3 regions of the Nonomuraea sp. ATR24 genome follow, and region 3 is predicted to be linked to each of the others. Evidence: riboswitches for the same ligand, from Rfam matches in the RefSeq annotation. Region 3 holds a riboswitch; each other region holds the start of a gene.
The links. Region 3 has a riboswitch for thiamine pyrophosphate ahead of ACBI99_RS05000 (FAD-dependent oxidoreductase). Riboswitches for the same ligand answer to the same signal wherever they lie in the genome.

Region 1 (2,257 bases), on a different contig from region 3:
CCGTGAGCAGGCCGCCGATGACCAGGCCGAGCGCGAACCCGGCGGCGCCCGTCCCGGCGTAGACGAGCAGCGCCTTGTTGCGCTGCCTGCCCTCGGCGAACGACGTGGTGATCAACGAGAGCCCGGCCGGGGTCATGAACCCGGCGGCCACCCCGGTCACGAACCTGGCGACCAGCAGCACCCAGCCCTCGTTCGCGAACCCGCCGAGCCCGGAGAACACCAGGAACACCGTCAGCCAGAACAGGAACATGCGCCGCCTGCCCAGCAGGTCGGCCGCCCGGCCGCCGAGCAGCGTGAAACCGCCGTAGCCGAGCACGTACGCGGTGACCACGCCGCTCAGCACGCTCGTGGACACGCCGAGGTCGGCGCGGATGGCGGGCAGGGCGACGTTCAGCATGGCCACGTCGACGCCCTCAAGGAAGATCGTTCCGCACAGCACCAGCAGCACGCCCAGCGGGCGGCCTGTCAGCCGTTCGGATGCACGCATGATCAAACTCCAGTGGTTACGTTCTCGCATGTCGGTTATCTCTTGTAACCGTCAGAATCATGCGGCAGCATGGATCGACATGGAAGACGGCACTTTGAAGTCACCTGGTTACGTCGACAGCACCACCACCGACGCCGACTTCGACGTCCGCCACTGGGACGCCCGCGAGGGCTGCGAGGTCAGGCAGATCCTCGACCGCGTCGCCGACAAGTGGTCACTGCTGGTCATCGCCATGCTCGACTGCGAAAGCCTGCGCTTCTCCCAGCTCCGCCGCGAGATCGACGGCGTCAGCCAGCGCATGCTCAGCGTGACCCTGCGCAAGCTCGAACGCGACGGCCTGGTCAGCCGGACCGTCCACCCGGTGGTGCCGCCCCGGGTCGACTACGCGCTCACGCCGCTCGGCCGCACCCTGCACGAGACCATCAAGGCCCTGGTGACCTGGACCGAGACCCACCAGCAGGAGATCGCCGAAGCGCGTGCGGCCTACGACGCGAGGCACGGGATGATGGAGGCATGACGGTTCCAGAAGTCGAGGCACGCGATGTCCCAGAAGGCGCCTACCTGCTCGACGTGCGCGAGCAGAACGAATGGGACGCGGGCCACGCCCCCGAGGCGGTCCACATCCCGATGACGCAGATCCAGGCCCGCGTCGAGGAGGTCCCCGCCGACCGCCAGGTCTACGTCGTCTGCCGGGTGGGCGGCCGGTCGTTCCAGGTCGCCGCCTGGCTCAACCAGATCGGCCGCGACGCGGTCAACGTCGACGGCGGCATGCAGGCATGGGCTCTCGACAAGCGCCCCCTGGTCAGCGAAACAGGACAGACTCCCTTTGTAGCCTGAAAACTGGCATAATGCGCGGCGGAAAATTACACAACGCGGGAGCTCGGGGCGTACCGGGCTGAGAGGGCGACCGAGGCCGTCGCCGACCGCATGAACCTGTCCGGGTAATGCCGGCGTAGGGAGCAGTGCGATGGCGCATGACGTCCGCGACGACGAAGTCCCTCTCACTCTTGAAGGGGCCGCCCCCAAAACCCTCGGAGTCCTCGACCAGGGAGCCCTCTGGGCCAACCTGGCCGTCAGCCTCCTGGGGTTCTCGGGCGCCCTGTTCCTGCTCGACCCGCTGGGCAACGCACCGCTCAGCCTGACCGCCGCGCTGGCCGCCGCCGTCGTCGGCAGCCTGATCGGCACCGCGATGGTCGGCCTGTCGGCCATCCCCGGGACCCAGACCGGCCAGCCCGCGATGGTGCTGCTGCGCGGGCTGTTCGGGGCCCGGCTCTCGTACGTGCCGACCGTGCTCAACATCATCCAGATGATCGGCTGGGGGGCGTTCGAGCTCTGGGTCATCTCCCAGGGCGCGATGGCCGTCTTCGGCGACACCGTCCCGTACGCGGTGTGGGTGATCGTCGCCGGGGTGCTGACCACGGCCCTGACGATCTGGCCGCTCGGCGCCATCAGGCTGCTGCGGCGCTACATCACGGCCCTGGTGATCGTGGCGCTGATCTGGTTCACGTTCCAGTTCCTGGGCGACGCGCCCCCGCAGAGCGGCGGGTCCTGGACCGCGTTCGCGCCGGCCGTCGACTACGTGATCGCGCTGTCGGTGTCGTGGGTGCCGCTGGCCGCCGACTTCGCCAGGCACTCGCGCTCCAGCCGGGCCGCCTTCACCGGCGTCGTCGGCGGCTACACGCTCGCCCAGGTCGCCTGCCTAGGGCTGGGCGTCTACGCGGTGGCGATCGCCGGGGCCGCCGCCGTGCAGAACGACAGCACCGCCGTGTT
Region 2 (2,257 bases), on a different contig from region 3:
TAAGCTGAAAATGGCCAGAGCAATTGTCGTGCCATATAACCGCAGCTTAATAAGCTCAATGATCCGACATGGCGTATTTCTCATTGCGCCGGCACGACACTTCGCGATATTCATCAGCCGTGATCCCGGTCAAGGTGTTTCGCGCCGCCGCGTTCGTCCTGGAGAAGACCTCCCGCATGCAGGTGGGCAGGGCGTGGCACGACCCCGCGCTGGACGTGGCCCTGCGCCGCGTCCGCGCCGGGCGGCTGGAGCGCGGCCTGGACCTGATCAGGCAGGCCCGCGACGACCACGAGCTGCGTGCCCTGCGCGTCACCGAGCTCGCCACGGCCGCCGAGGCGCACCTCGACGCGCTGGAGCGGCTGGCCGGCGACGACCCCGACGCGCTGCTGTGGCTGGGCGCGGCCCGGGTGCAGCACGCCTGGGAGCTGCGCGACGACCTCACCGGCCGTTTCCACGAGCAGCTCGCCACCGCCGCCGGGCCGCTGCGCCGGGCCGCCGAGGCGGACCCCGGAGACCCGGTGCCGTGGGACGTCCTGCAGTGGCAGGCCATGGGCCTGGGCGACCGGGACGAGCTGGACCGCCTGTGGGAGGAGCTGACCAGCCGCGCGCCCCGCCTGTTCGCCGGGCACTACACCCGCGCCCAGGCGCTGTGCGGCAAGTGGCACGGCTCCGACGAGGAGGTGCTGGCCTTCGCCCGCACCGCCGCGGCCACCGCCGGCCCCGGCGACCTGGTCACCGCGATGCTGCCGCTGGCCCACTTCGAGGTCGCCTGGAGCGAGATCGCCGCCTCGGGCCGCGACGCCCAGGAGGTGCTCGAAGCGCACTTCCGCGACCCGTACGTGGCCGAGGAGCTGATCGACGCCGTCGACACCTGGCACGCCAGGCCCCGGCCGCACCCCCGGTCCGTGGAGGCGATGCACCTGTTCGGCGCCGCCTTCTACTACGGCGGCCACCACGCGCGCGCCCAGAGCCTGCTCATGAACGCCGGCCGCCGCGTCCCGGAGATCCTGCCCTGGTCGGCCGGCTCGCTCACCCCCGGCCGCCGCTACGCCCGCGCCCGCCGCGAACTCGGCCTCGACTGAGCCATAAACGGCCGCCACTAATTCGGCCGATCTTGCATGACTTTCTTCGCCGGGTTACGTTGACCGGGTCCAACGCGGGAGCCCGGTGCGACCGGGCTGAGAGGACGGCTGCCCAGCCGCCGACCGCCAGAACCTGCTCCGGGTAATGCCGGCGAAGGGAGTTGCGCGATGAGCGACGCGCGTTTTTCCAAGGTCTACACCGGGGATCTCCGCGTGCCGATGCGCGAGATCAGGCTGTCCAACGGCGAGCGCGTCCGCCTGTACGACACCTCGGGCCCGTACACCGACCCGGAGGTCACCGTCGACCTGGCCCGGGGGCTGGCGCCGAGGCGCGCGGAGTGGATCCGGGCCCGCGCCGGCGGGCCCGTCACGCAGGTGGGCTGCGCGCGGGCCGGGACGATCACGCCCGAGATGGAGTTCGTGGCGGTCCGGGAGGGCGTCGAGCCGGAGTTCGTCCGGCAGGAGGTCGCCGCGGGCCGGGCCATCATCCCCGCCAACGTCAACCACCCCGAGTCCGAACCGATGATCATCGGCCGCAACTTCCTCGTGAAGATCAACGCCAACATCGGCAACTCGGCGGTCACCTCCTCGATCGCCGAGGAGGTCGAGAAGATGACCTGGGCCACCCGGTGGGGCGCCGACACGATCATGGACCTGTCGACCGGCCGCGACATCCACGCCACCCGCGAGCGGATCATCCGCAACTCCCCCGTCCCGGTCGGCACCGTGCCGCTCTACCAGGCGCTGGAGAAGGTCGGCGGGCTGGCGGCCGAGCTGTCGTGGGAGGTGTTCCGCGAGACGCTGATCGAGCAGTGCGAGCAGGGCGTCGACTACATGACCGTGCACGCCGGCGTGCGCCGCGCGTTCGTCCCGCTGACCGCCGGGCGCAAGACCGGCATCGTCTCCCGGGGCGGCTCGATCATGGCCGCCTGGTGCGTGGCCCACGGGCGCGAGAGCTTCCTGTACGAGCGCTTCGCCGACATGTGCGAGATCTTCGCCGCCTACGACGTGTCGTTCTCGCTGGGCGACGGCCTGCGCCCCGGCTCGATCGCCGACGCCAACGACGAGGCCCAGTTCGCCGAGCTGCGCACGCTGGGCGAGCTGACCAGGATCGCCCGCGACCACGACGTCCAGGTGATGATCGAGGGCCCCGGCCACGTGCCCATGCACAAGAT
Region 3 (2,257 bases):
AGGACCACCCGCTCGCCGAAGATCTCCTCCCCGGACTCCAGGCGTACGCCGGTCACCCGGCCGCCCTCGCGCGACAGCCCGGCCGCGCGCTCCCGTACCAGCGGGACGCCCCGCCGCTCCAGGGCCACGAGCAGGGCGGCGGTGACGCGGCGCGGGTCCACCCACGCGTCGCCGGGCGCCAGCAGACCGCCGCGCACGGACGGCGCCAGCATCGGCTCCAGCCGCCGGCACTCGCGCCCGGTCAGCCGCTCCACCGGCAGGCCGAGCTTCTCCATGAACGCGGCCAGCTCCCCGAGCGCGGCCAGGTCGTCCCCGCCGAACGCCACGTCCAGCGTCCCGTCGGACCGCAGATCCAGCACGTCCCGCCCCTCGGCCGGCACCCCGCCGAGCAGCGGAAGCCCCCCGAACGGGTCAACCGCGGCGCCCTCGTGGGAGGACGCCTTGCCGGGGCCGGAGACGGCGGGACCGCTCGCACCCCCGGCCCGTGCCGTACTGCCGGATCCCGCGGGAGGTCCGCCCAGGGAGGCGCCCCCGGAGGGCGGGGGTGCGCCGGTGGCGGTGGGGCCGCTCGTGCGGGCGCCGGTCCCTCCAGGGGGGAGGGCGGCGTCGGCGGTGAGGTCGGCGGCGAAGGCGGGCCAGCGGCGCAGGGCGGCGATGCCGAGCCGGAGCAGCGGCTCCTCGGTGTAGGTCACCTCGCTGACCGGCGCCAGCATCCCGGCCGCGGCGTGGGAGGCGCCCGAAGCGGGGGCCGGGTCGACCACGGTGACGGCGCGGCCCGAGCGGGCCAGGCGCCAGGCGATCGACAGTCCGACGACTCCGCCGCCCACGATCACGTCCATGTCCGCTCCCTTCGCCGGCATGATCCGGATCAGGTGTCTTGCGGTCGAAGGCCCGGTGAAGCCTTCCTCTCAGCCCGGTTACGGCCGGACTCCCGCGCGTCTTACGTCCCCCAGCCTACGGCCTCGGTGCGACGCCGCGGCACCGCCCCCGTTATGGTCATGAACGTGAATCGCGTCGTGGTGGTGGGAGCGGGTCTTGCGGGCGTGCGCAGCGTCGAGGCGCTGCGGGCACGGGGGTTCGGCGGCCGGATCACGTTGATCGGCCAGGAACGGCACCGGCCCTACGATCGGCCGCCGTTGTCGAAGGCGGTGCTGCTGGGCTCCGCCGACTCCAGCTTCGTCGACTCCGACCTGGACGCGCTGGAGGTGGATTTCCGGCCGGGCGTCTCGGCCAAGTCGCTGCGTGCGGGCGTGGTGGAGACGACCGAGGGCGAGCTGGGTTACGACGGCCTGGTGATCGCGACGGGCGCGGAGCCGATCCCGCTGCCGGGTGACGGCCCGCAGCACGTGCTGCGGACGCTGGACGACTCGCTGGAGCTGCGGGCCCGCCTGGTGCCGGGCGCGCGGGTGGTGGTCGCGGGCGCGGGCTGGATCGGCGCGGAGGTGGCCACGGCCGCCCGCCGGGCCGGCTGCGCCGTCACCGTGCTGGAGGCGGGCCGGACCCCGCTGGCGCAGGCGGTCGGCGAGGAGATCGGCGCCCGGACGGAGAGCTGGTACGACGGCATCGACCTGCGGCTGGACACGATGGTCGCGTCGGTCGACGAGGGCGGCGTGGAGCTGGTCGGCGGCGGGTTCGTGGAGGCGCACGTGGTGGTGGCGGGCATCGGCGTCCGCCCGGCCGTGGAGTGGCTGGCGGGCTCGGACGTCGACCTGCACAACGGCGTGGTCACGGACGAGCGGCTGCGCACGTCGCTGCCCGGCGTGGTGGCGGTGGGCGACTGCGCCGCCTGGTGGTCGAGCCGCTACGGCACCCGGCTGCGCGTGGAGCACTGGGACACCGCGCTGAGCGCCCCGGAGGTGGCCGCCGCGACGCTGCTGGGCGAGGAGGCCGTGTACGATCCGGTCCCGTACTTCTGGTCGGAGCAGTTCGGCCACATGGTGCAGTACGCCGGCCACCACCCGGCGGGCGAGCGCCTGCTCTACCGGGGCGGGCCGGAGGGCAAGTGGTCGGCCTGCTGGCTGACGGCCGAGGGCGGGCTGGCGGCGGTGCTGGCCGTCGACCGGCCCCGCGACCTCGTGCAGGGCCGCCGGATCATTCAGGAGGGCCGTCGTCTGGACGCGGAACGCCTGGTAGATCCAGATGTACCCCTACGGGATTGTGTTGTTTGAGCAAGCGCGGCATGTGGTAGTTGTGGTTTCGTGACGCTTTCTGTTGCACAGATCGACCGGGAGACCGACCAGCTCGTTGACGAGTGGCT

Region 1: it holds a riboswitch for thiamine pyrophosphate, as region 3 does, so the genes downstream of both, ACBI99_RS38415 (purine-cytosine permease family protein) here and ACBI99_RS05000 (FAD-dependent oxidoreductase) in region 3, are expected to answer to the same signal.
Region 2: it holds a riboswitch for thiamine pyrophosphate, as region 3 does, so the genes downstream of both, thiC (phosphomethylpyrimidine synthase ThiC) here and ACBI99_RS05000 (FAD-dependent oxidoreductase) in region 3, are expected to answer to the same signal.

The regions. Positions count from the first base shown of each region.
Region 1 covers NZ_JBGNUU010000024.1:40,710-42,966, forward strand. Annotated here, with positions in the region: gene ACBI99_RS38400 (MFS transporter) at 1-487, opposite strand, end outside; gene ACBI99_RS38405 (helix-turn-helix domain-containing protein) at 567-1,004, shown strand; gene ACBI99_RS38410 (rhodanese-like domain-containing protein) at 1,001-1,324, shown strand; TPP riboswitch at 1,350-1,463, shown strand; gene ACBI99_RS38415 (purine-cytosine permease family protein) at 1,455-2,257, shown strand, end outside.
Region 2 covers NZ_JBGNUU010000024.1:114,755-117,011, reverse strand. Annotated here, with positions in the region: gene ACBI99_RS38855 (hypothetical protein) at 120-1,082, shown strand; TPP riboswitch at 1,147-1,259, shown strand; gene thiC (phosphomethylpyrimidine synthase ThiC) at 1,251-2,257, shown strand, end outside.
Region 3 covers NZ_JBGNUU010000002.1:242,492-244,748, reverse strand. Annotated here, with positions in the region: gene ACBI99_RS05000 (FAD-dependent oxidoreductase) at 1-839, opposite strand, end outside; TPP riboswitch at 829-945, opposite strand; gene ACBI99_RS04995 (NAD(P)/FAD-dependent oxidoreductase) at 1,005-2,168, shown strand; gene ACBI99_RS04990 (Rv2175c family DNA-binding protein) at 2,199-2,257, shown strand, end outside.